DNA from 3 places in the Streptomyces sp. NPDC002476 genome. Region 2 is predicted to be linked to each of the others. Evidence: predicted binding sites of a transcription regulator. Region 2 holds the regulator's gene; each other region holds the start of a gene.
What was found. The regulator HrcA, encoded in region 2, represses chaperone genes, less so after heat shock. The targets are predictions, from matches to a motif close to TTNGCACTCNGNNNNNCNGAGTGCNAA.
Positions count from the first base shown of each region.

Region 1 (10,129 bases), on a different contig from region 2:
TGCTCCTCCACCGGCAACCTCGCCGGTGCGGTGGGCGCCGCCGCCGCCCGCGCCGGCTTCCGCTCCTGCGTGTTCATCCCGCACGACCTGGAGCAGGGCAAGGTCGTCATGGCCGCGGTGTACGGCGGCGAGCTGGTCGGCATCGAGGGCAACTACGACGACGTCAACCGCTTCTGCTCGGAGCTCATCGGCGACCCGCTCGGGGAGGGCTGGGGCTTCGTCAATGTCAATCTGCGCCCGTACTACGGGGAGGGCTCCAAGACCCTGGCGTACGAGATCTGCGAGCAGCTCGGCTGGCGCCTGCCCGACCAGATCGTCATCCCGATCGCGTCCGGCTCGCAGCTCACGAAGATCGACAAGGGACTCCAGGAGCTGATCGGGCTGGGGCTGGTCGAGGACAGGCCGTACAAGATCTTCGGCGCCCAGGCCGAGGGGTGCTCCCCGGTCTCCACCGCGTTCAAGGCCGGACTCGACGTCGTACGGCCCCAGAAGCCCGACACCATCGCCAAGTCCCTGGCGATCGGCAACCCGGCCGACGGCCCGTACGTCCTGGACATCGCCCGGCGCACCGGCGGCGCGGTCGAGGACGTGGACGACGAGCGGATCGTCGACGCGATCGAGCTGCTGGCCCGTACCGAGGGCATCTTCGCCGAGACGGCGGGCGGGGTGACGGTCGGCGTGACGAAGAAGCTGATCGAGAACGGCGTGCTCGACCCGTCGCTGACCACCGTCGTCCTCAACACCGGTGACGGCCTCAAGACCCTGGACGCGGTGGCCGCCACCTCGCAGGCGACCGCGACGATCCGCCCGAGCCTGGACGCGTTCCGCGCCGCCGGCCTCGCCACCGCCTGATCCCCACCGCGACCGAAGAAAGGCACACCCACCATGAGCGTCAAGGTCCGCATCCCCACCATCCTCCGCACCTACACGGGCGGCCGGTCCGAGGTCCCGGCAGAGGGCGAGAACCTCTCCCAGGTCATCGAGTCCCTGGAGCGCAACCACCCGGGCATCGCCGTCCGGGTCCTGGACGACCAGGGCAAGCTGCGCCGCTTCGTGAACGTGTACGTGAACGACGACGACGTGCGCTTCGAGGACGGCCTGGGGACGGCGACCCCGGACGGCGCCGGCATCTCGATCATCCCCGCCGTGGCGGGCGGCTGCTGACGGTCCGAAGGCTCCCCGCACCGCGGTCGGCCACCGGTCGGTCGCCGTCGTCGGTCATTGGCCGGTCTCCGGCGGGGGACGGCTTCACGAGTTATCCGAATTGCCCTCTCCGGGAGAAAACGGAGGGGGCAATTCTGCATGGTTGAGCGGGGTAGAGTGGGGGAAGTCCCCCAGCTTCGCGTGCCGCCCGCCAATGAGAATGCGCCCGGTCACGATGAGAAGTGGCCAAAGTGTGCGATCTTCCTGCGTCATAAGTCACCTTTGTCCGGCCCGACTTGCCCCGGGATCTTGTGAATTCTTCAGTTCCGGGCGATCGGTGCTGCCCAGAATTCTCGTCCGATTGACCTGTTGCAGAGGGCAGTTGGGCAGATACATTCAGCCGCGGTCGACGCGTTCCGGCGCACACACCCTCTCCTGTCGGAGGGTGAGTTCTGACCCGGGTCCGCGAAGTGCGGTCCTGCGCAAGGGCCAGTAATAGGGGAGTTAGGCATGGCTCAGGGCACCGTCAAGTGGTTCAACGCGGAGAAGGGGTACGGCTTCATCGCGGTCGACGGTGGTGCGGATGTTTTCGTCCACTACAGCGCGATCCAGATGGACGGCTACCGCACCCTCGAAGAGGGTCAGCGAGTTGAGTTCGAGATCTCGCAGGGCCAGAAGGGGCCGCAGGCGGACATGGTCAAGCTCGCCGTCGGCTGAGTTCGGCGCGGTCGGCCACCAACGACACCACTCACGTACGCAGGGCCCGTACCCGGGGAGCACCCAGGGGGCGGGCCCTGCGTGCGTTCCCGGAACCTTCCGGGAGCCCGGGCGCCCGGGAACGTTCCCGGGCGCCCGGCGTGTCGGGGAACAGGCCGGGACCGCGCGCCCGTACGGGTTGCGGGGTGTCCGCCCTCCGCCTGGATCCGGCGTCCGGGGTTGTCCACATCCCGAGGGGGACGCTTGCACTCTCGGGGGTCGAGTGCTAATCATTGGCGTTAGCACTCTCCGGGTGAGAGTGACAGAACTTGGGCCGGGCCGGTGAGGTCCGCAGCTCCGGTGGGGCAAGGAACCACCGGTACGCAGGCCGTCCGTCGCGGGCGCCACTCGGTCCGGAGAAAATCCACCCCTGTCCGGGAGGACCACTTCACATGGCCAAGATCATCGCGTTCGACGAGGAGGCCCGGCGCGGTCTCGAGCGCGGCATGAACCAGCTCGCTGACGCCGTCAAGGTCACCCTTGGCCCCAAGGGTCGCAACGTCGTCCTTGAGAAGAAGTGGGGCGCCCCCACGATCACCAACGATGGTGTGTCCATCGCCAAGGAGATCGAGCTGGAGGACCCGTACGAGAAGATCGGTGCGGAGCTGGTCAAGGAGGTCGCCAAGAAGACGGACGACGTCGCCGGCGACGGTACGACCACCGCCACCGTTCTCGCCCAGGCTCTCGTCCGCGAGGGTCTGCGCAACGTCGCCGCGGGTGCCAACCCGATGGCCCTCAAGCGGGGTATCGAGAAGGCCGTCGAGGCCGTCTCCGCCGCTCTCCTGGAGCAGGCCAAGGACGTGGAGACCAAGGAGCAGATCGCTTCGACGGCCTCCATCTCCGCCGCCGACACCCAGATCGGTGAGCTCATCGCCGAGGCTATGGACAAGGTCGGCAAGGAAGGCGTCATCACCGTCGAGGAGTCCCAGACCTTCGGTCTGGAGCTGGAGCTCACCGAGGGTATGCGCTTCGACAAGGGCTACATCTCGGCGTACTTCGCCACCGACATGGAGCGTATGGAGGCGTCCCTCGACGACCCGTACATCCTCATCGTCAACTCCAAGGTCAGCAACGTGAAGGACCTCCTTCCGCTGCTGGAGAAGGTCATGCAGTCCGGCAAGCCGCTGCTGATCATCGCCGAGGACGTCGAGGGCGAGGCCCTGTCGACCCTGGTCGTCAACAAGATCCGTGGCACCTTCAAGTCCGTCGCCGTCAAGGCCCCGGGCTTCGGCGACCGCCGCAAGGCCATGCTCGGCGACATCGCCATCCTCACCGGTGGTCAGGTCATCTCCGAGGAGGTCGGTCTCAAGCTGGAGAACGCCGGTCTCGACCTGCTCGGCCGCGCCCGCAAGGTCGTCATCACCAAGGACGAGACGACGATCGTCGACGGCGCCGGTGACAGCGACCAGGTCCAGGGCCGCGTCAACCAGATCCGTGCCGAGATCGAGAACTCCGACTCGGACTACGACCGCGAGAAGCTCCAGGAGCGCCTGGCGAAGCTGGCCGGCGGCGTGGCCGTCATCAAGGCCGGTGCCGCGACCGAGGTCGAGCTGAAGGAGCGCAAGCACCGCATCGAGGACGCGGTGCGCAACGCCAAGGCCGCCGTCGAGGAGGGCATCGTCGCCGGTGGTGGCGTGGCTCTGCTCCAGGCCTCGGCCGTCTTCGAGAAGCTGGAGCTCTCGGGTGACGAGGCGACCGGCGCCAACGCCGTCAAGCTGGCCCTGGAGGCCCCGCTGAAGCAGATCGCCGTCAACGGTGGTCTCGAGGGTGGCGTCGTCGTGGAGAAGGTGCGCAACCTGGCCGTCGGCCACGGTCTGAACGCCGCGACCGGCGAGTACGTCGACATGATCGCCGAGGGCATCATCGACCCGGCGAAGGTCACGCGCTCCGCCCTGCAGAACGCCGCGTCCATCGCCGCGCTGTTCCTCACCACCGAGGCCGTCATCGCCGACAAGCCGGAGAAGGCCGCCGCGGCCGCTCCGGGCGGCATGCCGGGCGGTGACATGGACTTCTGATCCCACGGGATCGGCAAGTCCGGCACAGCTTCGCTGTAGCGCAGGCCCCCGGGACCTCCTGGTCCCGGGGGCCTGCGCCGTATCCGTGCCGTGAGGCACGACGTCCCCACGACGGCCCCGCGATGTGCCCACGACGGCCCCGCGACGTTCGCGGTCTTCGCGGGTTCGCGGCGTTCGCGACGCTACGGGAGCCGGTCGAGGAGCCAGGTGCAGAGCTCCTCGGTCACGAGGGTGTGGCCCTCGTTCCGGGAGGCCAGTCGGAATTCGTCGAGCCCGCTGTCCTCGCGCGGGAGCGCGGAGATGTCCGTGTACAGATCCTCGTCGGTGTCCAGGTCGCGGATGTCGACCGCACTGACGGACGGCACGAAGCAGTGCGAGCGGATACGGACGTCGGTCTTGAAGCCCAGGATCGGATTGAGGGCGTTGAAACCGTCGGCGAGGATGCCGAAGCCCTCCAGCGAACCACCGGGGGCGCCGTCGATGGACGGGAGCCCGGACGTGCGCACCTCGTTGGACTTCAGCGTCGTCACCCTCGGCTTCGCGACGAGTTCGCCGTCGCCCGGCGCCTGGGTGTAGAGCTCGGTACCGACGACCGACAGCCCCTTGCCCTCCAGGGCCAGTTCCCCGGCCCGGACATCGGTGCCGTTTCCGTCGGCCGTGCCGTTGGCGACCCCGATCAGCCGCGGCCTGCGCGGCCATTCGCCGACGTTCCTCATCTCGGCGAGGAACGCGGTGCGTTCGTCGCTCCGCGCCGGTACCCCGTTCCATTCCCCGATGTGCCGCCACAGCAGCTGGCGGGCGGCAGGGCTGTTGATCTGGTCGGAGAACCGGCTGTCGAGCACCCTGATGTAGTGCGCGAACGCCTGAAGCGCGACCGGGACCCAGGCACCGCGGTGCGGGCTGTCGTACGAGAAGTACAACGCGGTCCGATGGTCCACGCGCTCGTGCTCCAGCTTGGCCAGTGCGTGTCGGGTGACCAGGCCGCCCATACCGAACCCGCCGACGGCCAGCTGTGTGTCGCCCCGCCGCTCGGCGATCGCACGCATGATCGCGGCCTGCGCGGTCCGGGAATTGTCCAGAATCGACGCACTGCGTTCGTGGTATCCGAGAAGGATCACGTCGTGTCCCCGGCGGCGCAGTTCGCTGATGAGCGCGTAGTCGCCGAACTCCAGGCCCTCCCAGGAGAAGTCCAGACTGCTCGGCCCGGTGTTGAATCCGTCGGCCAGGATCACGGGCCGTACGAGATCCCGGTTCCCCTCGCCGAAGTACACCCAGGCGGTGCCGCCCGGCAGGTCCCACACGGTACTGGGCGGCAGCGGAAGGGCGCCGTGCGGCTCGGCCTCCAGACGGAGGCCGGGAGTCAGGGCGATAGGAGGCTTGCTCCGCAGCGCCGAGGCGATCTGCTCGCGGGTCGGTTCGGACACAGGTCGTTCCCCTTTGGGCCGGTTCATCACAACAGGCGTCATGGTGAACACGAGGGGTAGCGACCGGGTGGAAGAAGTGGATCAAACCACTCCCCGGTGGGAGCCGGATTCGGACATGTGGGGGCTAAGGGCTGCCCCGTAATCCGTGGCGGACCAGCGCGCGGCGTCGGATGTGGTGCATCGCAAGGCGGAGGGGCGTCCGCATACTGGATGTATGCGGACGTTCCGGCAACGCGGCGAGGTGCCGCAGCTGTCGTCGCGCGCCCGCCAGGGATTACGGGACAGCCCTTGGTGAGGCCGTGAGGTGCGCCGAGCGCTGTGGCCACACCGCCCGGCACCGCCGCTCCGAGCGGCACGGCCGCCCCGGCAGGCTCCGGGGGGCGGTGGTTCTCACCAGGCCGGGGGGCGGGACTGATCGCCTCCCTCGATCTCCTCCGGCCAGTCGACGGGACCGGCGTCCGTCCGGCTCAGGATCCCGGGGTCGGGCGCGAACTCCTCGTCGTGCGGCCCGGACCAGTAGGCCCGTCGTGTGCGCGGAAGGGGTATCTCCACCAGCTTGCCGTCATGGATCATCCACAGCCCGAAACAGTCGTCCTCCTCGTCATGGATCAGGACCTGCACCGTCTCCGGCCGGGGCCATGGCAAGGACTCCAGGTGCTTCAGGAGCCCGGTTCTGCTGCCCACCCGTACGAACTCCGCGCCCCAGCCGAAGCCCCAGTTCCCGCCCGGCCGCATCTCGTGGAAGACACCCTTCCAGGTCCGCGTGTCGTCGTACCGTGTCAGTGGCTCCATGACCTCGTCCGCGTCCTGCGCCAGCACGATGACCTCAGCGATTCTGCTCATGGCGGGATATCACCGTGGAGCGCGGGTGCACCGCAAACGATTTCCGCGCCGGTTGCGACCGAGCCCCGCCCCGGCCGCAGTGGAGCGTTCCGCTACGGCCGCAGCCTGGAAGGCCGTTCGGAGCGCGGGATCAGCGCGGCCCGGACCTCGCTCATCCGGTCGCGGACATGGGACGGGGGAACGGCTCCGAGCGGTCCGGCGGGGGCCGCCTTGCCGGCAGTGCCGCGGCAGGGGCCGCAGCGGCCCCCGATCAGGGCCTCCGCGGGGCCGGGGGCGCGGCACTCGCCGCATTCGAGGGTGCGCAGCAGTGGGCGCGGTGCCGCCGCTCCGTTCGGGGCCGCGAGGCGCGGGCGGTCGGGCGGCATCTTGTCGACCAGCCGCGTACGGATGAGGCCCGGGGCGTGGTGGACGGGGCTGGGGAGACCGTCGGTGAGGGCGTGCAGGAGTTCCGCCTCCGTGGCGCCGCGCTCGAACCACTCGGTGACCAGCGGTTCCAGCGCCGTGCAGTCCTTCTCCGCCAGGGTGAGCGAGGGGGCGGTGCGGCCGAGGGCGGCCAGCAGCACGAACACCCGGGAACGGGTGGGCCGTCGGCGCTGCTCCGGGGGAACGTCGCCGCGGGTGAACGCCGCCCACCATTCGTCGTCCCGCGCGGTACGGGAGAAGAACGTGCGGGTCACCCACAGCAACGTCCGGTCGTCGGCGAGGCATTCACTGCCGCGTCGCAGATGCCCGGCGTCCTGGAGCCTGTTGAGGGCGGTCCGCAGGGCGCACTGTCCGTAGGGCAGGACCTTGGCGAGCGTCTTCACGGAGATGTCGGCGCCCTCGGGAAGCTGGTCGAGGTAGGCGGCGATGGACGCCTCGCGCGCGGAAAGGTGTGCGAAGTCGTGTCCGGTGCGGGGGAGTTGCGAGGGCGCGGAACGCTTGCCGTAACCCGGATTGGCCATCGGGTGCGGGGGCGAGAGCGGGGTCGCGGGCGCGGGCGCCGGTTGATCCGGTCGCGCGGGCGGGGTTACGTGCGGGGCATGCGGGGCAACGTTAAGCTGATCGGCAGCCATGGATCGACTCCTAATCGATTGATGGTCAGGCCCCTGTTTGGTGTTCGTGCACCGGCAGGGGCTGCTTGCTGTTCGGCACGCTAGAGCGTCAGCACCGTGCGTCGCAAACCGATCACAAACGGTCAACGCCGGTGGCAGGGAGGGTGGGTGGGAAGAGGCCCACCACCCATTCCTCAGAAAGAGCGCTCGGACTTCGGGGCTTGAGCCCCGGGGCGGCGGGAATCCGTTTGCCGAGGTCGCCGAGGTTGTTGAGGGTGATGAGGATGGCGCCATGCGTGCGTTCGCCACCGCCGACGGGACGGAACTCGCCTACCGCGTCCGGGGCGAGGGGGAGCCGTTGCGCTGCCTTCCCGGCGGACCGATGCGCGCGTCCGACTGCTCTGGCTCCTCCGGTCTGTGCACGGCAGGCCGCGCAGGCCCCGGTGGCCGGAGTCCGCGCCCCGGCCACCGCTACCGGTTGCCGGGGCAGGCACGTTCGGGGCTCGGGGCTCGGGGCGGCAGGGAGCCGGGCTCAGGGGGCGGGGCCGGATCCTGGAGTTCGGGGGCCGATGGCCGCAGTCTGCGGTCCGGGGCTCGGGGTCCGGAGCCCGCGGTCCGGAGTCGGTGGTCCGTGATCCGAGGCCCGGCGGGAGGCCCGCCGGACCACGGACGGGCTCAGTCGCGGCTCGGGGCGATGACCGACGTGCCGTCGTGCACGGTGATCGCCAGCGCCGGACAGATGTCGGCGGCGTCCAGGACCCGCTCGTCCGGCTCGATCCCGCCGGCCTTGACCCGGGCGTGCTCGCGCCCGTCACGCATCCCGTCCAGCGCGAACACCTCGGGGACCGTTCCGGCGCACATACCCGATCCCTGGCAGAGTTCCGGATCGACGCGTACGTTCCACCTGGTGACATCGCTCATGGCGGTCACCAGCCGATCGGCATGACGCGCGGGCCGCGCACCAGCATCTCGGACTTCCAGGTCACGTCGCCCGCCAGCCGCAGCCCCGGGAAGCGGGCGATCAGGGCGCTCAGCGCCTCCTGGAGTTCCAGCCGGGCGAGCGGGGCGCCCAGGCAGTGGTGCACGCCGTGGCCGAATCCCAGGTGCTGATTGCCCTCGCGGGCGATGTCCAGCACGCCCGGGGCGGAGAACCGCAGCGCGTCGCGGTTGGCCGCGCCGACGGCGACCAGGACCGGGCTCCCGGCCCGGACGAGCGTTCCGCCGACCTCGATGTCCTCGGTGGCGTAACGGGGCTGACCGGATCCGCTGCCCAGCGGCACGAAGCGCAGCAGCTCCTCGACCGCGTTCGGGACGAGTTCGGGTTCGGCCCTGAGCCGGGCCAGCTGGTCCGGGTGATCCAGCAGCGTGAGAACGAAGTTGGGGATCTGCGACGCCGTGGTCTCGTGTCCGGCCACCAGGATGCCGACGCACAGATCGACGAGTTCGAGCTCGGAGAGCCGGTCGCGGCCGTCGCGGGCCTCGATCAGGGCCGTCATCAGGTCGTCGCGCGGTTCCGCCCGGTGCTGCGCGATCAACTCGGCCATGTACGCCCGAAGTTCCTCGCGGTTGCGGTCGAACTCCTCGGCGGTGAGCGAGCTCGTGGACAGTGCGGCATCGCTCCACACGCGGAACTTCGGGCGGTCCTCGGTGGGGACGCCCAGCATTCGGCAGATCACCGCGACCGGCAGCGGAAGCGCGAACAGATCGACCAGATCGGCAGGCTGGCCGGCCGCTTCCATCTCGTCGAGCAGTTCCGACGTCAACGCCCGTACCTGCGGGCGGAGTTTCTCCACCTGGCGCACCGTGAACGCCTTGGCGACCAGGGAACGCAGTCGGGTGTGGTCGGGCGGGTCCATGCTGAGGATGCCGCTGTCGCGCCGCCCCTCGGACTGCCGGGGCTCGTCGTGCGAGAGGGCCGCCGCCCGGCTGAAGCGCTGGTCGCCGAGGACCAGCCGGGCGTCCGCGTAACGGGTGACGAGCCAGGCCGGCTCGCCGTAGGGCATCTGGACGCGTAACAGACCCCGCTGGTCGCGTACGCGCTCGTACTCCTCGGAGAGTTCCAGCCCTGCGGCGGTGTTGAAGGGATAGGCGAGGGGGGTGACGTCTGCTGTGGTCACTGCGGCCTCCGGTGGTAAGCGGCTTTCGTTATGTAAGCAGCTGCTTACAACGGTAGGAGTGGCCGTACGGCAGGTCAACGACGCATTACGGCCGTTATCCTTACGGGCCGCTCCGAGAGGTCCGAGAGGAAGGCCGACATGGAGTCCGCCCCCGCCCTGCCGTCCCAACAGCGCCGCCGGGACGCCGTCGCCTCGCCTCGCCGGGACGCCGCCGCCACACGCCGTCGTCTGCTGGACGCGGCCCACGACCTGTTCGCGGAGCAGGGCTACGAGGCGACGACGGTGCGGAGCATCGCGGCACGGGCCGGGGTCAACCAGGCGCTGTTGTTCCGCTACTTCGGGTCCAAGCAGGGGCTGCTCACCGAGGTCCTGGCCCAGGGCGGACTGGAGCAGCTGCGCGCCACCCCGCCCGAGGAGCTGTTCGAGACCGCCCTGCGCTCGATGCTGACCCGCAGCGCGGGCGATACGGGAGACCGCACCCTGGAGGTCTACCTGCGGTCCATCGGGCGGGGCGACGAAGCGGCCGGCACCCTGCGGGACCTGGGGGAGGAGTACCAGAAGGCGCTTTCCGGGCTCTCCGGTACGGCGGACGGCGCTCTGCGTGCGGATCTGGCCATGGCGTGGCTGCTCGGAATCGGCCTGATGCGGACGGTCGTCGCCCGCGAGCCGCTGGCCGGGGCGGAGCCGGACGACGTCTGCCGGCTCGTGCTCGGTGCGCTCGGGCACCTCTGGTCGGCGCCGGAACCGGGGCGGGAGCAGGAACCGGGAGCGCGGGAGCAGCAGCGGTAGCGGGAGCG
Region 1 covers NZ_JBIARH010000009.1:166,961-177,089, forward strand. The annotation lists gene thrC (threonine synthase) at 1-852, shown strand, start outside; gene ACFYXM_RS14065 (MoaD/ThiS family protein) at 886-1,164, shown strand; gene ACFYXM_RS14070 (cold-shock protein) at 1,654-1,860, shown strand; gene groL (chaperonin GroEL) at 2,292-3,914, shown strand; gene ACFYXM_RS14080 (esterase/lipase family protein) at 4,097-5,338, opposite strand; gene ACFYXM_RS14085 (hypothetical protein) at 5,729-6,181, opposite strand; gene ACFYXM_RS14090 (hypothetical protein) at 6,274-7,125, opposite strand; gene ACFYXM_RS14095 (ferredoxin) at 7,891-8,136, opposite strand; gene ACFYXM_RS14100 (cytochrome P450) at 8,142-9,332, opposite strand; gene ACFYXM_RS14105 (TetR family transcriptional regulator) at 9,471-10,121, shown strand.
Region 1: groL (chaperonin GroEL) is a predicted target of HrcA. The motif match lies at 2,103-2,129, and genes of this name have one in related genera.

Region 2 (10,129 bases):
GCCCTCCCCGCCGCCCTTCTCCTTCTCGGCCGGGCGGCCGTGGCGCTGCGGCCCGAACGGGGAGGGCGTGGTGGCGGCGAGCGTCAGCAGGTGCGGGCGGCAGGCGCCGATGAACGCCAGGTCGAAGACGTGGGTGTCGTAGATCGGGTCGAAGGACCGCTCGGAGAGGAACGCGAGGTGCTTGCCGTCGGTGGTGAACGCGGGGGCGAAGTCCCGGAAGCGCAGCGGGGTCGCCTCGGCCACCGACAGGTCGGCGAGGTGCGCCAGCTTGAGCTGGCGGAGCGGGTCGGGCCCGGGGTGCGACCAGGCGAGCCAGGCGGAGTCGGGCGAGAAGACCAGACCGGAGACGTCGCCGTGTTCGCTGCGGTCCACCTCGTGGACCTCGCCGCTCTCCCGCTCGACGAGCAGCACCCGCCCGTCGTGGGCGGCGACGGCGAACCTGCTGCCGTCCGGCGCCGCAGCGAGGCCGAGCACCCGGCCCAGGCGTCCCGCGGCGAGGCGGCGCGGCACGGCGCCCGGCGCGATGCCGGTGGCGGGGGCGCACTCCAGGGCGTCGTCGCCCTCGGCGTCGGTGACCCACACGACGTGCTGGTCGCCGTCGGCCTGGAAGGTGCGGGGCAGCCTGGCCCGTACGCCGGGTTCGACGGCGAGCGCGCGGACCGGGCCGTCGCGGTGGGTGACCCAGTGGACGGCGCCGCGCGTGGCGACCGCGCTGCCGCGGCCGGTGCGGTCCGGGGACGCGCTCTCCAGGTGGCCGCCCGCGTGCAGGGGGTGCGGCTGGAGGTCGGCGCGCTGGCCGCCGAGCCGGATGTCGAGGCGGCGGGGCTCGGCCCCGTCGAGGTCGTCCAGCAGCCACAGTTCACCGGCCGACGCGTAGCAGACGCGGGTGCCGTCGGTGGTCGCGTGCCGGGCGTAGAAGCCCTCGACGCCGGTGTGGCGGCGCAGGTCGGAACCGTCGGGGAGGGAGGAGTAGACCGCGCCGACGCCCTCGTAGTCGGAGAGGAACGCGAGACGGCCGCCCACCCACATCGGGGCCTCGATGTTGCCGTCGAGGTCCTCGTGGACGCGTATGAACTCCGCGGCCCCGTCTGCGGTTTCCGGTCGCTCTTCCCGTTCGAGCCACAACTTGCCCGCGGTGCCGCCCCGGTAGCGCTTCCACGCGGCGGCCTCGCGCCCCATGGTGGCCGAGAGCAGCAGGACCCGTCCGCCGGGGCCGTACGCGACGGAGCCGACCGGTCCGTACGGCAGGGTCCGCGCGGGCCCGCCGTCGGCCGGGACGGCCCTGGCCCAACTGCGTCTCAACGACGCCTGATCGTGGGCGCTGATGGCCAGTACGTCGCCCTCCGGCGTCCAGCCGCGTACGGAGGTGGTGGCGTCGCCCCAGTAGGTGAGCCGCCGGGACGGGCCGCCGTCGACGGGCGCGACGTGCACCTCGGGTGCCCCGTCCCGGGTGGACGTCCAGGCGACCCGCGTCCCGTCGGGGGATATCCGCGGGTGGGTGACGGGCCGGTTGTCGGCGCTGACGCGCCAGGCCCGGCCGCCGTCCAGCGGTGCCAGCCAGACGTCGTCCTCGGCGGTGAAGGCGATCACATCGCCCTGGACATGGGGGTATCGGAGATAGGCAGACTGCGTCACACCGATCACCCTAGGCCGCGGGCGTGCCCGGCGGTACCGGGTTGGCCGGAGTACGTCGGGGCCCGCGGCGGCGCACCGCGCCGGTCACCGGGCCCTGTCGTCGAACTGCCGTCGTCCGGCCGGAGGCCGGGCCGTGCGGCGTCCGGTACTTCCCCGAGTTCTCGGCTCCGCTCGAACAGGGGAGACCCCATTGGGCGCGAGGCGGAGGTTCGCCCTCGTACCAGGACCTACGAGGCCGACTGCGACAGCACCGCGAGCGTGCCGGCCAGGCGCCGCACGGCAGACGGCAGTTCGACGACAGGGCCTGACGCCTGTTGCACAACGGCCCGGAGGATCGTGCGGCACCTCATGCGCGGGATCGACACGCACGGTCAGTCGACAGGAAGCCGGACAGGAGCAAGCCCTCGGTGCGTCGGATCACAGCGGGAAACCAGCGCTGAACCCGTTCTGCAACAGGCTTCAGCCCCAGGGTGTGCCGGTCACCGTGACCGTCACGGTGACCGCGGGCCGGGCGCCGCCCTGGCCGCTGTTCCCGGGCGGGTACACCGCCCCGAACGTCGGTCTGGCGTCGCAGTCGCCGAGCACGTCTGTCCGGAACACGTCCCTGCCGTCGGCCCGAGCGGTCAGGTCGCCCCGCACGCACCGCCCGTCGAGGGCCTGGGTCACCTTGCCGCTGATCGAGATGTCCTGTCCGCCCCCGGTCCTTCCGGTGCACTCGACGTGCCCCGTCCGGGGCGGGGAGGCGGCCGGTGAACCGTTCACCGCCCCGCCCCCGTCCAGGCGGTCGACACCGGCCGAGCAGCTCAGCCAGCGCACGTCGACCCCGTTGCGCTCCAGGGCGCTGGTGCCGGTCCGGTCGGTGGTCACGGCAATGGACGCGGAGTTCAGACCGCCCGCCGGGTCACAGGCGACGAGCGCCGCGACCGCCGCGCCCGTGAGTGCGGACGCGGCCAGAAGTCGACGGATTCCGCTACGACACCATGCCCTTGTTGTCCCCATACGGGCAGCTTCCCACCGTTCGATCGCGAGACGGTAGACGGCTCGCGGCCTCTTCAGGGGTGGCACCGGCGCGCGGGAGGGCGCTCACGACCAGCGGCCGGTGCGCCCCATCAGCAGGGCCGTCGCCGCCGTTCCGGCCGTGGAGGTGCGCAGCACGCTCGCGCCGAGACGGCAGGTGCGGGCGCCGGCCTCGGCGAAGAGGCCCAGTTCGTCCGGGGACACGCCGCCTTCGGGGCCGACGACGAGCAAGATCTCGCCCTGGGCGGGGAGTTGAACGGTGGCCAGCGGTTCGCTGTCGTGGTCGCGGTCCTCGTGCAGGACGGCGGCGAAGTCCGCCGCGCCCAGGAGCGCGGCCACCTGTTTGGTCGTCAGCGTGTCCGCCACCTCGGGGAATCGCACCCGGCGCGACTGCTTGCCCGCCTCGCGGGCGGTGTTGCGCCATTTCGCGAGGGACTTGAGGCCGCGCTCGCCCTTCCACTGGGTGATGCAGCGCGATGCCTGCCAGGGCACGATCGCGTCGACGCCGGTCTCCGTCATCGTCTCCACGGCGACCTCGCCCCGGTCACCCTTGGGCAGCGCCTGGACGACGGTGATCCGGGGCGCGGGCGGGGGCTCCTCGTGGATCTCCGTCAGATCCATGACCACGAGCCGGTCCTTGCCCTCGGCGGCCCTGACGACGCCCTCGGTCCAGCGGCCCGCGCCGTCCGTCAGCACGACGTCCTCGCCGGGGCGCAGCCGCTTCACCGAGACGGCGTGCCGCCCTTCGGGCCCTTCCAGCACGAACTCCGGCCCGTCGGGGACCGCTTCGACGACGAAGACCGGTGCGGTCATCGCGTGCCCCCCGCGTTCAGTGCCGCCCGCGCGGCGTCCAGTTCCTCGACGAGGAGGCCGACCAGCCGGCCGGCGGGCACCTCGCGTGCCATCCGGTGTCCCTGCCCCGCCCACAGTGCCATGCCCTGGGCGTCCCCGGACGTGGCCGCCGCCTTGCGCAGTCCGGAGGTCAGGTAGTGGACCTGGGGGTAGGCGGCGGGGGCGTACGGACCGTGTTCGCGCATGAAACGGTTGAGCAGCCCTCGGGCGGGGCGGCCGGAGAACGCCCGGGTCAGGGCGGTCCCCGCGAACAGCGGATTGGTCAGCGCCTGCTTGTGCAGCGGGGTCGCGCCGGACTCGGGGCAGACGAGGAACGCCGTGCCGAGCTGCGCCGCCTGGGCGCCCGCGGCGAGCACCGCGGCGATCTGGGAGCCGCGCATCAGTCCGCCCGCGGCGACGATCGGCAGCTCCACGGTCTCGCGGACCTGCGCGACCAGGGAGAGCAGGCCGATGCCGGTGCCGTCGTTCAGCGGGTCGTCGCGGTGGGTGGACTGGTGGCCGCCCGCCTCCACGCCCTGCGCGCAGACCGCGTCGGCGCCCGCCCACTGGGCCGCCTGGGCCTCCTCCGGCGTGGTCACCGTCACGACGGTGTACGTGCCGACGTTCGCGAGCGCGTCGAGGGTGTCGCGGGTCGGGCAGCCGAAGGTGAACGAGACGGCCGGGACGGGGTCGTCCAGAAGGATGGCGAGCTTGGCCTCGTAGCCGTCGTCGCCCCCGTCGGCGTCCGGGTCGCCGAGCGGGGTCTCGTACCAGGCACCCTCGCCCGCGAGCTGATGCCGGTACACGTCGACGGCGCTCGGGTCGGCGAGGTCGGGCTGCGGCATGAAGAGATTGACGCCGAAGGGCCGGCCGGTGAGCGTGCGCAGCCGCTTGATCTCGTTGTACATGCCGTCGGCCGTCTTGTACCCGGCGGCGAGGAAGCCCAGCCCGCCCGCTTCCGAGACGGCTGCGGCGAGCTCCGGACGGGACGTACCGCCCGCCATGGGGGCCTGCACGATCGGATACCGGCAGAGATCGGTCAACACGGATGACATGACCGCATCGTGTCACGTCCGGTGCACCCAGGCGCGCGCGGGACGCGACCGTGGGCCGTTCTCCGTCGGACGGAGAACGGCCCACAAGGTCCGCGTCAGCCCGCGCGGGGCCGCTCGACGACCCGCGCGAGGCCCGTCAGCGGCCGTTGAAGGCGTCCTTCAGCCGGGAGAACAGCCCCTGCTGCCCCGGCTGGAACTGGCCGGTGGGCCGCTCCTCGCCCCGCATCTTCGCCAGTTCGCGCAGCAGTCGTTCCTGCTCCGGGTCGAGCTTCGTCGGGGTCATCACCTCGACGTGCACGACCAGGTCGCCGCGTCCGCCGCCCCTCAGATGAGTGATGCCGCGTCCGTGCAGCGGGACCGACTGGCCGGACTGGGTGCCGGGCCTGATGTCGACCTCCTCCAGGCCGTCGAGCGTCTCCAGCGGCACCTTCGTGCCGAGCGCGCCCGCCGTCATGGGGATCGTGACGGTGCAGTGCAGGTCGTCACCGCGGCGCTGGAACACCGGGTGCGGCAGTTCATGGATCTCCACGTACAGGTCGCCGGCCGGGCCGCCGCCGGGGCCGACCTCGCCCTCGCCCGCGAGCTGGATGCGGGTGCCGTTGTCGACACCCGCCGGGATCTTCACGGTGAGCGTGCGGCGCGACCGGACGCGGCCGTCCCCGGCGCACTCCGGGCACGGGGTCGGCACGACCGTGCCGAAGCCCTGGCACTGCGGGCAGGGCCGCGAGGTCATGACCTGGCCCAGGAAGGACCGGGTGACCTGGGAGACCTCGCCGCGTCCGCGGCACATGTCACAGGTCTGGGCGGAGGTGCCGGGAGCGGCACCCTCGCCGCTGCACGTGGTGCAGACGACGGCGGTGTCGACCTGGATGTCCTTGGTGGTGCCGAACGCCGCCTCGGCGAGATCGACCTCCAGCCGGATCATCGCGTCCTGGCCGCGCCGGGTGCGCGAGCGGGGCCCGCGCTGCGACGACGTACCGAAGAACGCGTCCATGATGTCGGAGAAGTTGCCGAAGCCGCCCTGTCCGAAGCCGCCCGCGCCGCCACCGCCGCCGGAAGCGGACAGCGGGTCGCCGCCGAGGTCGTAGACCTGCTTCTTCTGCGGGTCCGACAGCACTTCGTAGGCGGCGTTGATCTCCTTGAACCGCTCCTGTGTCTTCGGATCGGGATTCACATCCGGGTGCAGCTCGCGGGCGAGCCTCCGGAATGCCTTCTTGATCTCGTCCTGGGACGCGTCGCGGCGCACGCCGAGTACGGCGTAGTAGTCCGTGGCCACTTACGACTCCGCCAGGATCTGTCCGACGTAACGTGCCACTGCGCGTACCGCTCCCATCGTTCCGGGGTAGTCCATGCGGGTCGGTCCGACCACGCCGAGTTTGGCGACTGCCTCGCCGCCCGAACCGTAGCCGACTGTGACGACGGACGTGGAGTTCAGTCCCTCGTAGTCGTTCTCGTGCCCGATGCGTACGGTCATGCCCGAGTCCTTGGCCTCACCGAGCAGCTTCAGCAGCACGACCTGCTCCTCCAACGCCTCCAGCACCGGCCGGATCATCACGGGGAAGTCGTGTCCGAAGCGGGTGAGGTTGGAGGTGCCGCCGATCATCAGGCGCTCCTCCGTGTCCTCGACCAGGGTTTCGAGCAGGGTGGAGAGCACGGTGGACACGGTCCCCCGGTCCTCGCTCTCGAAGGATTCCGGCAGGTCCTGCACCAGCTGCGGGACGTCCGAGAAACGGCGCCCGACGACCCGGCTGTTGAGACGGGCCCGCAGATCGGCCAGCGAGGTCTCGCCCATCGGGGCGGGGCAGTCGATCATGCGCTGTTCGACCCGGCCGGTGTCCGTGATCAGCACGAGCATCAGCCGGGCGGGGGCCAGCGACAGCAGTTCCACGTGCCGCACCGTCGACCGGGTCAGCGAGGGGTACTGCACGATGGCGACCTGCCGGGTCAGCTGCGCGAGCAGCCGGACGGTGCGGCTCACGACGTCGTCGAGGTCGACCGCACCGTCGAGGAAATTGTGGATGGCGCGGCGCTCCGGCGACGAGAGGGGCTTGACGCCCGCCAGCCTGTCGACGAAGAGCCGGTAACCCTTGTCCGTCGGGATGCGCCCGGCACTGGTGTGGGGCTGGGCGATGAAGCCCTCGTCCTCCAGCACCGCCATGTCGTTGCGGACGGTGGCCGGGGAAACCCCGAGCTTGTGCCGCTCGGTGAGCGCCTTGGAGCCGACCGGCTCCTCGGTGCCCACGTAGTCCTGAACGATGGCGCGCAGCACTTCGAGTCTGCGTTCGCTGAGCATCGCGCGCACCTCCAGGTAGCTGGTTCAGCGGTGGTTCCCGGGCCGTACCCGACTTCTTTCCCCAGGGATCCGCCTGGCACTCTGTCAGCGCGAGTGCCAGCCATCCCCCGGTCAGTGTACGGCGGCCGACTGGGGACCTAGCAAGGGCGACCGGCCACGCGGTCGCGAGACCGTACCGGTCCGCTGCCGATAGCGTCCCGGTATGGACACCTCTTGGGAAGAGTTCGGCTGGGAGCGGATCGGTCACGGTACGGGACGGCGCCGCCTGCCCGGCTGGGACGCGACGACCGCGCTGGTGGCCGGGGCGGAGGGCGTGCTGCTCGTCGACACCGGGTCCACGCTCCGCGAGGGGGCCGGGATCCGGGACGGGGCACGAGCCCTGCTCGGCCGTGAGGTGACGCATATCGCACTCACCCACCCCCATTTCGATCACGTTCTGGGCACCGCGGCGTTCCCGGGTGTCCGGGCGGCCGGGGGCGTCCGGGTCTACGGGGCGGCCGGTACGGCGGACCTGCTGAGGAGCGCGGGCGGGGCTGCGGATCTGCGCTCCGACGCGGTACGCCACGGGGTGCCCGAGCACGAGGCGACCGAGGCCGTCGCCGCGCTGGTGGCGCCGGATCACGAGGTGCGCGATGAACGGACAGTCGATCTGGGCGGCGGCCGGCGGGTGCTGCTGGCGAATCTGGGCCCCGCGCACAGCGGCCACGATCTGGTGGCGGTCGTGCCGGGTTCCCCCGCCGTGGTGTTCTGCGGCGATCTGGTCGAGGAGTCCGGTGAACCTCAGGCGGGCCCGGACGCGGCCTTGGCCCGCTGGCCGGCCGCGCTGGACCGGCTGCTGGCGCTGGGGGGCGAGGACGCGGTGTACGTCCCCGGGCACGGAGCGGTCGTGGACGCCGCGTTCGTCAGGGACCAGCGCGACCGGCTGGCGGCGCTGTACGGGGGACTCACGGGCCCCTGAAAGGCAGCGGGAGGACGGGGGGCCTCGTCGGCGTGCGAGGCGGGCTCCTCGGCGTGCGGGCCGGCCCCTCGGCGTGTCGTGGGCCGTTCCCGTCCTATCGTCGTCCGATGCGCAGCTACCAGCCGGACCTGACCCCGCCGTGGAAGAGGTCCGCCCCCGTTCCCGAGGTCCCCGCCGAAGCCGATCTGGTCGTGGAGGAGGTCTCCACCGGGTTCTGCGGTGCGGTGATCCGCTGCGAGAAGACGGCCCAAGGACCGACAGTGACCCTGGAGGACCGTTTCGGCAAGCACCGGGTGTTTCCGATGGAGCCGCGCGGCTTCCTGCTGGAGGGCAGGGTGGTCACGCTGGTGCGGCCGTCGGCGGCTTCACCGGCGCGCCCCGCGCGCACGGCCTCGGGATCGATCGCGGTCCCCGGGGCGCGTGCCCGGGTCGCACGGGCGGGGCGGATCTATGTGGAGGGCCGGCACGACGCGGAACTGGTCGAGCGGGTCTGGGGCGACGACCTGCGGATCGAGGGCGTGGTCGTCGAGTACCTGGAGGGTGTCGACGACCTTCCGGCCGTCGTGCGCGAGTTCTCCCCCGGCCCGGACGCCCGGCTCGGCGTCCTGGTGGACCACCTGGTACCGGGGTCCAAGGAGTCCCGGATCGCGGAGCGGGTGTCGGACGCGAACGTGCTGGTGGTCGGCCATCCCTACATCGACGTGTGGGAGGCCGTGAAGCCGTCGTCCGTGGGCATCGCCGGCTGGCCGGTGGTGCCGCGCGGCCAGGACTGGAAGACGGGCGTGTGCCGGGCGCTGGGCTGGGAGGAGAACACCGGCGCCGCCTGGCAGCGCATTCTGTCCTCGGTGCGCTCGTACCGGGACCTGGAGCCGACACTTCTGGGTTCAGTGGAACACCTGATCGATTTTGTGACGGCGCCCGAATGAGTGCGTGACGGCCCCCGGATCCGGTCCCTCCGGCGGCTGAGGAGCGGGGTCCTCAGTCCACCAGGTCCCGCACCACCGCGTCGGCCAGCAGCCGTCCGCGCAGGGTGAGCACCGCCCTCCCCCGCTCGTACGGCTCCGGCTGCAACAGCCCGTCCTCGACCGCGCGGTCGGCCGCGGCCAGACCCGCCGGCTTCAGCAGGGACAGCGGGCAACCGTCCGCGAGGCGCAGTTCCAGCAGGATCCGCTCGACCCGCCGGTCCTCGGCGGAGAGGATCTCGCGCCCGGCGCCGGGTGAGCGTCCCTCGGCCAGCGCCTGCGCGTACGCCCCGGGGTGCTTCACATTCCACCAGCGCACGCCTCCGACATGGCTGTGCGCCCCCGGTCCAGCGCCCCACCAGTCGGCCCCGCGCCAGTACAGCTCGTTGTGCAGACAGCGGGCCTCGGGCGTGCGGGCCCAGTTCGACACCTCGTACCAGGAGAAGCCCGCCGCGGTCATCGCCTCGTCCGCGATCAGGTACCGGTCCGCGTGGGCGTCGTCGTCGGTCATCGGGATCTCGCCGCGCCGGATGCGTCGGGCCAGCCCGGTGCCCTCCTCGACGATCAGCGCGTACGCGGACACATGGTCCGGACCGGCCCCGATCGCCGCGTCCAGGGAGGCCCGCCAGTCGTCGTCGGACTCGCCGGGCGTGCCGTAGATCAGGTCGAGGTTGACGTGGTCGAAGCCCGCCGCCTGCGCCTCGGCGACACACGCCTCCGGCCGTCCGGGGGTGTGTGTGCGGTCCAGGACCTTCAGCACGTGCTGCCGGGCGCTCTGCATGCCGAACGAGATCCGGTTGAAGCCGCCCTCCCGCAGTTCGGCGAGATACGCCGGACCGACGGATTCCGGGTTCGCCTCGGTGGTGATCTCGGCGTCGTCCGCGAGACCGAACTCGTCGCGGATCGCCCCCAGCATCCGGACCAGGTCGGCGGCGGCCAGCAGGGTCGGCGTCCCGCCTCCGACGAAGACCGTACGGACCCGGCGCGGGTCGTCGCCGAGGACCTCGCGGGCCCGGCGGACCTCGCCGATCAGATGAGTGGCGTAGTTGTCCCGGGAGGCCAGGGCGCCGCCGGAGCCGCGCAGCTCGGTCGCGGTGTAGGTGTTGAAGTCGCAGTAGCCGCAGCGGGTCGCGCAGTAGGGCACGTGCAGGTAGAAGCCGAGCGGACGGTCGGCGGCGCCTTCCAGGGCATGGCGGGGCAGCGCCCCGTCGTCGGGCACGGGTTCACCATCGGGAAGTACGGAAGGCATACCGCCCATTGTCCCCCGTCGAACGGCAACGCCCGGCCATGCCCATGACGCAAGCCCAGAGGCATGCCCATGACGCACGACCGTGACGGCGGGCGCCCGCGCTCACCCCGCCCGGAGCACCAGCAGCGC
Region 2 covers NZ_JBIARH010000010.1:166,323-176,451, reverse strand. The annotation lists gene ACFYXM_RS15025 (S41 family peptidase) at 1-1,635, opposite strand, end outside; gene ACFYXM_RS15020 (hypothetical protein) at 2,095-2,634, opposite strand; gene ACFYXM_RS15015 (16S rRNA (uracil(1498)-N(3))-methyltransferase) at 2,719-3,465, opposite strand; gene ACFYXM_RS15010 (nitronate monooxygenase) at 3,462-4,538, opposite strand; gene dnaJ (molecular chaperone DnaJ) at 4,675-5,814, opposite strand; gene hrcA (heat-inducible transcriptional repressor HrcA) at 5,815-6,831, opposite strand; gene ACFYXM_RS14995 (MBL fold metallo-hydrolase) at 7,034-7,789, shown strand; gene ACFYXM_RS14990 (DUF3097 domain-containing protein) at 7,897-8,715, shown strand; gene hemW (radical SAM family heme chaperone HemW) at 8,768-10,009, opposite strand; gene ACFYXM_RS14980 (SpoIIE family protein phosphatase) at 10,103-10,129, opposite strand, start outside.

Region 3 (10,129 bases), on a different contig from region 2:
ACGAAGGCTTCGAAGGGCCTGCCGGTGTCCTTGTAGCGCGGCAGCGCCATGAGCACCGCGACGCAGACCTCCTGCGCCAGGTCCTCGACGAAGTGGCGCGCGTCACCGGGCAGACGACTCAGCCGCGACCTGCAGTAACGCAGCGCCAGCGGGTGAACATGGGCCAGCAGATCATGGGTGGCCTGCGCATCGCCCTCGACGGCGCGGTGCACCAGTGCACCGATCGCCGTCGTCTCGTCGTCGCGCATCGGACCATGGTGCCTCGGAGTCTCGTCCTCCGCTCCGCCGCGTCCGTAGTTGTGCACCGAAGCGTTATGAGCGGGTGCGCCGGAAGTCATGTCCTGCGCCCTCCCCTTCCGCTCGACCGAATCGTTCCCGAGGAACTCCACGTCTCAAGGATGCGGCATCGGCCGTGAAGCGTCACATGTCGTCGGCCCGGCGGACACGGTCGGCCCGGCGGACACCACCGGTGCGACGGTGCCCGCCCCGCGCGCGGCGGTCGCGACACCCCGCCCGCCGGAGCGCGGACGGGGAGACGGTCGACCGCCGGTCACGACCGGCTCTCAGCGGACCAGGCCCCAGCGGAAGCCGAGAGCGACGGCGTGGGCGCGGTCCGAGGCGCCGAGCTTCTTGAACAGACGCCTGGCGTGCGTCTTCACCGTGTCCTCGGAGAGGAACAGCTCACGGCCGATCTCGGCGTTCGAGCGACCGTGGCTCATCCCTTCGAGCACCTGGATCTCCCGCGCGGTGAGCGTGGGCGCGGCACCCATCTCGGCCGACCGCAGCCTGCGCGGCGCGAGCCGCCACGTCGGATCGGCCAGCGCCTGGGTGACGGTGGCCCGCAGCTCGGCGCGGGAGGCGTCCTTGTGGAGATAGCCGCGGGCACCGGCGGCGACCGCGAGCGCGACGCCGTCCAGGTCCTCGGCGACGGTCAGCATGATGATCCTGGCGCCGGGGTCGGCGGAGAGCAGCCGCCGGACCGTCTCCACACCCCCGAGACCGGGCATGCGTACGTCCATCAGAATCAGATCCGAACGGTCGGCGCCCCAGCGGCGGAGGACTTCCTCGCCGTTGGCCGCCGTCGTCACACGCTCGACGCCGGGCACGGTCGCGACCGCGCGACGGAGCGCCTCTCGGGCAAGCGGGGAGTCGTCGCAGACGAGGACGGATGTCATGGCCGCCCTCCGCAGCTGATGCGCGTCACCTTGAGCCTCCAGGCTGTTCACAAGTCGTCACCTGAGCGGTTGACGCTCTCGGACATCTGCCCGATCGCTTTTTCTGTCAACCACTTCCGCCCTCTCAACGATGGTCACTCGAAAGAGTTACGGGTTCGACGGCAGGGTTCGGCACTCTACGTGAGGGAGCGCGCACGGAGGAGAGCGACGCGGATCGTCCAGCTATCAACCGGTTCTTCATATGAAGGTATGCCCCATTTAGCGGGTCTTCTTCCCTTTTCCAGGTGTCTATGGCTAGATTCACAATCAGTCATATTTACATCTACTTGCACCGTGGATGTAGGTGTCATGGACACAATCAAAATAGACGGCACCGGACGACAACGACGTTTCCGACTCAGCATGGTTTGAGGGGACAAGCAATGGCAGATTTCTCCCGCCTTCCCGGACCCAACGCCGATCTGTGGGACTGGCAGCTGTTGGCGGCCTGCCGCGGGGTCGACAGCTCGCTGTTCTTCCACCCCGAGGGTGAGCGCGGGGCGGCACGCAGCGCCCGCGAGAACTCGGCGAAAGAGGTCTGCATGCGATGCCCGGTACGCGCCGAATGCGCGGCACACGCGCTGGCCGTACGGGAGCCCTACGGCGTGTGGGGCGGACTCACCGAGGACGAGCGCGAGGAGCTCATGGGGCGGGCCCGCAACCGTCTGATCGCGGCGTCGGCACCGTCGAACGGCGTTCCGTCCCCGGCGGGGCACGGCTGATCCCGGCGGCCCACGCGGTCCATAAGACGAAAAGCGTTTCTCCATCACCACCCGACCACCGAGGGAGGCCGGGTCACAGGCAGGCCCCGAGCCGGGTCACGCACGCTTCCGAGCCGCGCAGGCCCCCGGCACGGGTCACACGCGCGGCCTCCCGCGCCGCGTCACGGGCAGCGCCCGGCCGGCGGGCGGGTCGCGGGCGGTCCCCCGGTCAGCGGGCGGCCGCCAGGAACAGCCGGTCCAGCGTGGCCGCCACGGCGGGCACCCGCGCCAGGTCAGGGAGGGTCAGGGCGACGATCTCGCGCTCGACGGCCGGTTCGACCGTGACGGTGCGGACCCCCTTGGTGCGCACCGACTCGATCGCCAGTTCCGGCAGCACCGCCACCCCGAGCCCGGCCCCCACCAGGCCGACGACCGCGGGGTAGTCGTCGGTGGCGAAATCAATCCGGGGCGTGAAGCCCGCCTCCTCGCAGACCTCCACCAACTGGCGCCGGCAGCGCGGACAGCCGGCGATCCACGACTCCTCGGCCAGCTCGGCGATGGTGACCGCCCCCGTACCGGACAGCCGGTGCCCCTCGGGGACCAGGCCGATCAGCCGGTCGGTGAGGAGCGGACGCACGACCAGGTCCTCCCATTCGGCGCCCGGAGCGCTGTAGCGGAATGCCAGCGCGATGTCGCAGTCGCCCTCGCGCAGCATCTCGACCGAACGCGGCGGCTCGGCCTCGACCAGGGAGACCCGGGTGCCGGGATGGGCCGCGCGCAGCGCCGCGAGGGCCCCGGGCACCAGGGTGGAACTGCCGCTGGGGAACGAGACGAGCCGGACCCGGCCGGCCCGCAGCCCGGCGATCGCGGCGACCTCCTCCTCCGCGGCGGTGAGCCCGGCCAGGATGCCCGAGGCGTGCCGGACGAGGGCCTCGCCCGCCTGCGTGAGCCGCATCTCGCGTCCGGTGCGGATCAGCAGCGTGGTCCCGGCCGAGGACTCCAGGGCCTTCATCTGCTGGCTGACCGCAGGCTGCGTGCAGCCCAGTTCGCGGGCCGCGGCGGAGAACGAGCCGGTGGCGGCCACGGCGCGCAGAACACGGAGATGACGGGCTTCGATCACCCCTCAACCATAAGCATCTCTTGGGCGTGGCGCTAATTACCCAGATGTACCTTTGGGGCGGGATGGTTAGCGCTCTCCGTGCGTGCCCGGCCGCGCCCGAGACGCATCCGGTGCGCGTCCTGTGCGCGTCCTGTGCGCGGCCCTGGCGGGGCGGTGCGGCGGGGACCGAAGGCCCGGGGCCGAAGAGGCACCCCGGAGCCGAAGAGACATGAAGAGGCGGTGAAGGGGCGGCGGCAGGCCGATGAAGGTGCTGAGCGTGAACGTGGGACGGCCCAGGATCGTCGCCCACACCGACGCCCCGGGCGGAGCGACCGGCATCGGCAAGCGGCCGGTCCGGACCGCGCCTTCTGTGGGCGGCCCGACCCGGATCGAGGCGCCGTCCGGGTCACCGTCCGGCCGTGATCCGGCGGACAGGCACTAACGTGCCGCCCATGACGACTGCACTGATTACGGGCGCGACCGCGGGGATCGGCGCCGCGTTCGCGCGGCGGCTGGCGGCCGACGGGCACAACCTGGTGCTGGTGGCGCGCGACGCCGAGCGACTGCGCGAGCAGGCGACCGAACTGCACGACCGGCACGGCATCGAGGCCGAGGTACTGCGGGCCGACCTGTCCGAGGACAAGGGGATCGAGACGGCCGAGGAACGCTTGACGGACCGTCAGCATCCGGTTGACCTGCTGGTCAACAACGCCGGGTTCGGGAACAAGGGCCGCTACCTGGAAGTGCCCATGGCCGACGAGCTGAACATGCTCAAGGTGCACTGCGAGGCGGTGCTTCGCCTGACCTCGGCCGCCGTGACCGGGATGCGGGAACGCGGACGGGGCGGGGTCGTCAACGTGGCCTCGGTGGCGGCGTTCGTGCCGCGCGGGACGTACGGCGCGTCCAAGGCGTGGGTCGTGCAGTTCACCCAGGGCGCGGCCAAGGACCTGGCCGGTTCGGGGGTGCGGCTGATGGCGCTGTGCCCGGGTTTCGTACGCACGGAGTTCCACCAGCGGGCCGGGATGGGGACCGGCAACATCCCCGGCTGGATGTGGCTGGACGCCGACAAACTGGTGGAGGCGGCCCTGGCGGACCTGGCGCGCGGCAAGTCCCTGTCGGTGCCGGACCCGCGGTACAAGGCGCTGATGGGGGTCGTGAAGCTGACGCCGCGCGGCCTGCTCGGAGGGGTCGCCTCCAAGACGGGCCGCAAGTACGGACCCCAGTGAGCGAAAGGTCCCCCGCGAGCCTGTTACCGGATCACCCGATGACGGGGAGCCGGCTGCGTGGTTCCCGGGCTCGCGCCTCCCGGTCACGGGCTTTCCCGGCACGCGCTCGCCCGGCCGGGGCACTCCGTTTCCGCCGTGGGAATCCGTTTCCGGGGAGGGGACATGTCGGCCCGTCGGGCACCGGAGGGGCGGTGGCCTGACGGGCCGTGCCGTCGGACCGCTGTCCACCGTGCGACGACGGGACCCGGTGCCGGGACGAACGGTCCGGTCGAACGGTCGGGGCCGGGGCCGGGCCGGGAACGGGCCGGGAACGGGCCGGGAACGGGCCGGGAACGGAGCGGGTCGATGGTCGGGGGAATCCGGGCAGGACGATGAGCTGCACCGGATGGCCGACCAGGCGCTGGACGAGCTGGAACGGTACACGCGGGGGAAGCCGTTCGCGGATCCGGTCCGCGCGGGGGTGCTGACCCGGTCGGCGTGACCGCCCGGACCCGCACACAGGCCGAGGCCCGGTATCCCGCGACGGGATACCGGGCCTCGGTGGCTGGTGCCGTGACCGGCAATGTCTGCCCGGAAGGAGCGTCGTACGCTGCGTGCGATCGCAAGGCGGCCGGAAGCCCCCGGATGGGGTCTCCCCTGCCCGAACGAAGCTGAGAGCTCGGGGAAGTGCCGCGCGGCGCGACGGGGCAGACGTTGCCGGGAGGGGCACCAGTGCCGGGGTTACGCGTCAGTGCGCGTGGCCGTGGCCGCCGTGACCGGCCTCGGCCTCCTCCTCGGCCGGCTTCTCGACGACCAGGGTCTCGGTCGTGAGCAGCAGCGACGCGATGGACGCGGCGTTCTCCAGCGCGGAGCGGGTGACCTTGACCGGGTCGATGACGCCGGCCTTCACCAGGTCGCCGTACTCGCCGGTCGCGGCGTTGAAGCCCTGGCCCTTGTCGAGGTCGGCGACCTTGGAGGTGATGACGTAGCCCTCCAGGCCGGCGTTCTCGGCGATCCAGCGCAGCGGCTCGACGGCGGCGCGGCGCACGACCGCGACACCCGTGGCCTCGTCGCCGGTCTTGCCGAGGTTGCCCTCCAGGACCTTGACCGCGTGGACCAGAGCGGAGCCACCACCGGAGACGATGCCCTCCTCGACCGCGGCGCGGGTCGCGGAGATGGCGTCCTCCAGACGGTGCTTCTTCTCCTTGAGCTCCACCTCGGTGGCGGCACCGACGCGGATCACGCACACGCCGCCGGCCAGCTTCGCGAGGCGCTCCTGGAGCTTCTCGCGGTCCCAGTCGGAGTCCGTGGCCTCGATCTCGGCCTTGATCTGGTTGACCCGGCCCTTGACGTCGCCGGGCTCGCCGCCGCCGTCCACGATCGTGGTGTCGTCCTTGGTGACGGTGACGCGGCGGGCGGTGCCCAGCACGTCCAGACCGGCCTGGTCGAGCTTGAGGCCGACCTCCTCGGCGATGACGGTCGCACCGGTGAGGGTGGCGATGTCGCCGAGCATGGCCTTGCGGCGGTCACCGAAGCCGGGGGCCTTCACGGCGACGGCGTTGAAGGTGCCGCGGATCTTGTTGACGACGAGGGTCGACAGCGCCTCGCCCTCGACGTCCTCGGCGATGATCAGCAGCGGCTTGGAGCCACCGGCCTGGATGACCTTCTCCAGCAGCGGGAGCAGCTCCTGGATGGCGCCGATCTTGCCCTGGTGGATCAGGATGTACGGGTCGTCGAGGACGGCCTCCATGCGCTCCTGGTCGGTCACCATGTACGGGGACAGGTAGCCCTTGTCGAAGGCCATGCCCTCGGTGAAGTCGAGGTCCAGACCGAAGGTGTTGGACTCCTCGACGGTGATGACACCGTCCTTGCCGACCTTGTCCATCGCGTCCGCGATGAGCTCGCCGACCTGCGGGTCCTGCGCGGAGAGCGCGGCCACGGCGGCGATGTCGGACTTGTCGTCGATCGGGCGGGCGGTCGCGAGGAGGTCCTCGGACACGGCCTTGACCGCCGCGTCGATGCCCTTCTTCAGGGCGGCCGGGGAGGCGCCGGCGGCGACGTTGCGCAGACCCTCGCGGACCAGCGCCTGGGCCAGCACGGTGGCAGTGGTCGTACCGTCACCCGCGATGTCGTTGGTCTTGGTCGCGACCTCCTTCACCAGCTGGGCACCGAGGTTCTCGTACGGGTCCTCGATCTCGACCTCGCGCGCGATGGTGACACCGTCGTTGGTGATGGTGGGGGCACCGAACTTCTTGTCGATGACGACGTTGCGGCCCTTGGGGCCGATCGTCACCTTGACCGTGTCAGCAAGCTTGTTGACGCCGCGCTCGAGGGCGCGACGGGCGTCCTCGTCGAACTTCAGGATCTTCGCCATGGGAGCTGAGCTTTCCTCTCGAACAAACCGCGCCCCCGGCCGCCCGGCTGATCACAACGCACGGGGCCAGGGGCGCGGAACGGAAGCAGACGTGGGTGAATTACTTCTCGATGATCGCGAGCACGTCGCGAGCCGAGAGGACGAGGTACTCCTCGCTGTTGTACTTCACCTCGGTGCCGCCGTACTTGCTGTACAGCACGATGTCGCCGGTCTTGACGTCGAGCGGAAGGCGCTCGCCGTTCTCGAAGCGGCCCGGGCCCACGGCCAGGACGACGCCCTCCTGGGGCTTCTCCTTGGCGGTGTCCGGGATGACCAGGCCGGAGGCCGTGGTCTGCTCGGCGTCGAGCGGCTGGACCACAATGCGGTCTTCGAGCGGCTTGATCGCAACCTTGGTGCTGGCGGTCGACACGATCCGGTCTCCCCCTTCGGAGATCTCACGGGGTTAAGAGTCTGTGTGTGGCGACCAGGTGGATCCGTCGTCGCGGGTGCCGGACCTGCCAGTCGCACAGTACTGCTGGCACTCTCCATCGGTGAGTGCCAGCACCGAGACTATGACCGCGATTAGCACTCGGTCAAGCGGAGTGCCAATTCAGCCAGTCGTGGCGTCCGGGCTCCCCCTGCCGGCCCGGGGTGCCGAGGCGCCGGCCCGTACACGGGAGCCCGGGCGGAACAACAGTGCGGGCTGGACCGGTCCCGGACGGTCGGACGCACGCGAGGGCCGGGGGCGAGTTCCGGCCGGGGGCGGGTGAGGTCGCGGGCAGGTTCCGGCCGGGGCGAGCTCCGGCTGGGGGTGCGGGTGAGGTCGCGGGCGGCCTTGCGGCCCAGCCGCTCGACCGGATCGGCCGACTGCGCGCACCCGGCCGTCGCCGTCAGCAGCGCACCGGCCGCCGTCGCCCCGGCGATCAGTCGGCGCGCCCGCCCCGCCGTCCGGCGCCTCTCGCACGTCTCGTACGCCTCGCACGTCGCGCACGCGCCCGTCCCGTGCCGCTCGTGCGCGGCCCTCCGGTCATACGTAGTCCTCCAGCCGGGCCACCGCGTACCCCTGGTCCGTGATCGTCTTCATGACGGCGCGGACCAGTTCGGTCATGTCGGCGCCCCATTCGTTCCGGCCCCGGAAGTGCGTGAGGATGATGTCGCCGGGGCGCAGCTTCCCGTCCCCCTCGCGCCATTCCATGTGGTCCGGGAACGCCTCCGCGTTCCAGAGCGGCACGGCCTCGATCCCGCAGGACTTCGCGATGCGCAGCGTGTCCGCGTTGTAGTTGCCGTACGGCGGACGGAAGAGGACGGGCCGCTTCCCGAACTGCTTCTCGATGATGTCCTGCTGACCGCAGATCTCGCGCTTCTGCTCCTCGTACGAGAGCTCGGGAAGGTAGGGGTGGCTGAGGGTGTGGTTGTTGAGGCCGACGCCGAGCCGTTGCGCCTCGCCGAAGTACCCGTAGTTGCCGCGCACCTCTTGGTCGGTGAGGAACGCGCTGTACGGGATGTCGAGTTCGTCCATCATCCGCAGCAGTTCGGGGTCCTTCTCCGCGCCGTCGTCCATGGTCAGGAACACCACCCGGTCCTCGGTCGGGACGGTGGTGAAGACCGGCGGCAGGGAGGCGTCGCCGCCCGTGACCTCGAAGCCCCTCCGAGTGGTGACGCGCGGCTTGGCGGCGGGCGGGGGTGCGATCAGGGGCGCGCGGGCCAGCCCCCATTTCTTGGCGAGGGCGGCCCGTACGGCCGGGGCGAGCTTCGCGTTCTCGCGCGCTCCGGCGGGGGCGCCGCGGTCGGCCGGGGCACCGGCCCCTCCGTGGTATCCCGGTCCGCCGGGATGCCCGGGGGGCGGTTCGGTGGGCAGCACGGGGAAGGGGCCCATGGACGCGTCGGCCCGGTGCCCGGGGCCGGTGTCCGCCCGCCCCGCGGTCCCGGAGGCGCACCCCGAACCGACCGCGGCGACCAGGAGTGCGGCCAGGGCCGCGCGGGTCGGCCGACGCCCCGCGGAGCCAGGACCGCGGGACGCGCACGGGCCCGATTCACACGCTTTCATGGCCAATTCTTCCTTTTATCGTATTAGTCGTATAAATGACGTGGCGTTGCATACTGCCAGCTCACGAAGGGCACTCCGGCCCGACACCACCGCCGGCCGCGCCGGTCAACCCGACTGGCTCACCACCCCGACTGGCTCACAATGGGGCGGGTGAACGCTCTCGCCCCGAACGACCCGGCCGGTTCGCCCGACCTGGCAGGACCGAACAACTCGAATGCCCCATTCGGCGCCGACGCCGCGTCCGGCGCGGACGTCCCGGAAGCCGCGTCCGGCGCGGACGTCCCGGAAGGCACGGACGCCGCGTCAGGGACCGATGACGCCTCCGGGACCGATGACGCCTCCGGGGCCGGTGACGTCACCGGCGCTCATGACGCGTCCGGCGCCGACGGTCCGCTCGCCGCCTTCCGGGCCCTGCGCACCCCCGAGGGGACCGCTCTGCTGGACGAACTGCGGTCCTACGACCCCTCCCAGGAGCTGGCCACCGCCACCCGGCTGCGCCGCACGCACCCACCCGCCCTGGTGTCGGCGGCGCTGGGGCAGGCGCGGCTGCGGCAGCGGGCGGTGGCGAAGTTCGGGGCCGAGGACGCGTACCGGATGTTCTTCACGCCGAACGGTGTCGAGCAGGCGACCCGTACGTCGGTGGCCACGCACCGGGCCCGGCGGTTCGCCGAGGCGGGCGGGGTGCGGAGCCTCGCGGACCTCTGCTGCGGGATCGGCGGCGACGCGATCGCGTTCGCGCGGGCGGGCATCCGGGTCCTCGCCGTGGACCGCGACCCGCTGACCGCCGAGGTGGCCCGCGCCAACGCCGCCGCGCTCGGCCTGGCGGACCTGATCGAGGTGCGGTGCGCCGATGTCACCGAGGTCGACGCCTCGGGGTACGACGCGGTCTTCGTCGACCCGGCCCGGCGCGGCGGCCGGGGCCGGATCTTCGACCCCGAGGCGTACTCGCCGCCGCTCTCCTGGGCGACCGGTGCCGCGCTGCGGGCCCCCCGCGCCGCGCTGAAGATCGCCCCCGGCATCCCGCACGAGGCGATCCCGGAGCAGGCCGAGGCCGAGTGGATCTCGGACGGCGGCGACGTGAAGGAGGCGGTGCTCTGGTTCGGCGAGGGCTTCACGGCCGGTTCGTACCGCGCCACCGTGCTCCCGGCCGGGGCCGGTCTGTGGTCGGCGGTCCCGCCGCCCGCCCCGCCGGTCGGCCCGGTCGGGCGCTATCTGTACGAGCCGGACGGCGCCGTGATCCGCGCCCATCTGGTCGCCGACGTGGTGGCGCGGTGCGACGGGCGGCTGATCGACGAGACCATCGCGTACGTCACGAGCGACCGGCCGTACGCGTCCCCGTACACCTCCGGGTACGAGATCACCGATCAACTGCCGTTCAACATGAAGAAGCTGAAGGCACTGCTGCGGGAGCGGGAGGTGGGCGTCCTGACGGTGAAGAAGCGCGGCTCGGCCGTCGAACCGGAGGAGCTGCGCCGCCGGATGAAGCTCCGGGGACCGAACGCCGCCACGG
Region 3 covers NZ_JBIARH010000012.1:34,022-44,150, forward strand. The annotation lists gene ACFYXM_RS16375 (sigma-70 family RNA polymerase sigma factor) at 1-248, opposite strand, end outside; gene ACFYXM_RS16380 (response regulator transcription factor) at 564-1,175, opposite strand; gene ACFYXM_RS16385 (WhiB family transcriptional regulator) at 1,598-1,936, shown strand; gene ACFYXM_RS16390 (LysR family transcriptional regulator) at 2,145-3,035, opposite strand; gene ACFYXM_RS16395 (SDR family NAD(P)-dependent oxidoreductase) at 3,467-4,240, shown strand; partial or broken gene ACFYXM_RS16400 (hydroxyacid dehydrogenase) at 4,611-4,721, shown strand; gene groL (chaperonin GroEL) at 4,968-6,593, opposite strand; gene groES (co-chaperone GroES) at 6,694-7,002, opposite strand; gene ACFYXM_RS16415 (polysaccharide deacetylase family protein) at 7,600-8,619, opposite strand; gene ACFYXM_RS16420 (methyltransferase domain-containing protein) at 9,031-10,129, shown strand, end outside.
Region 3: groES (co-chaperone GroES) is a predicted target of HrcA. The motif match lies at 7,155-7,181, and genes of this name have one in related genera.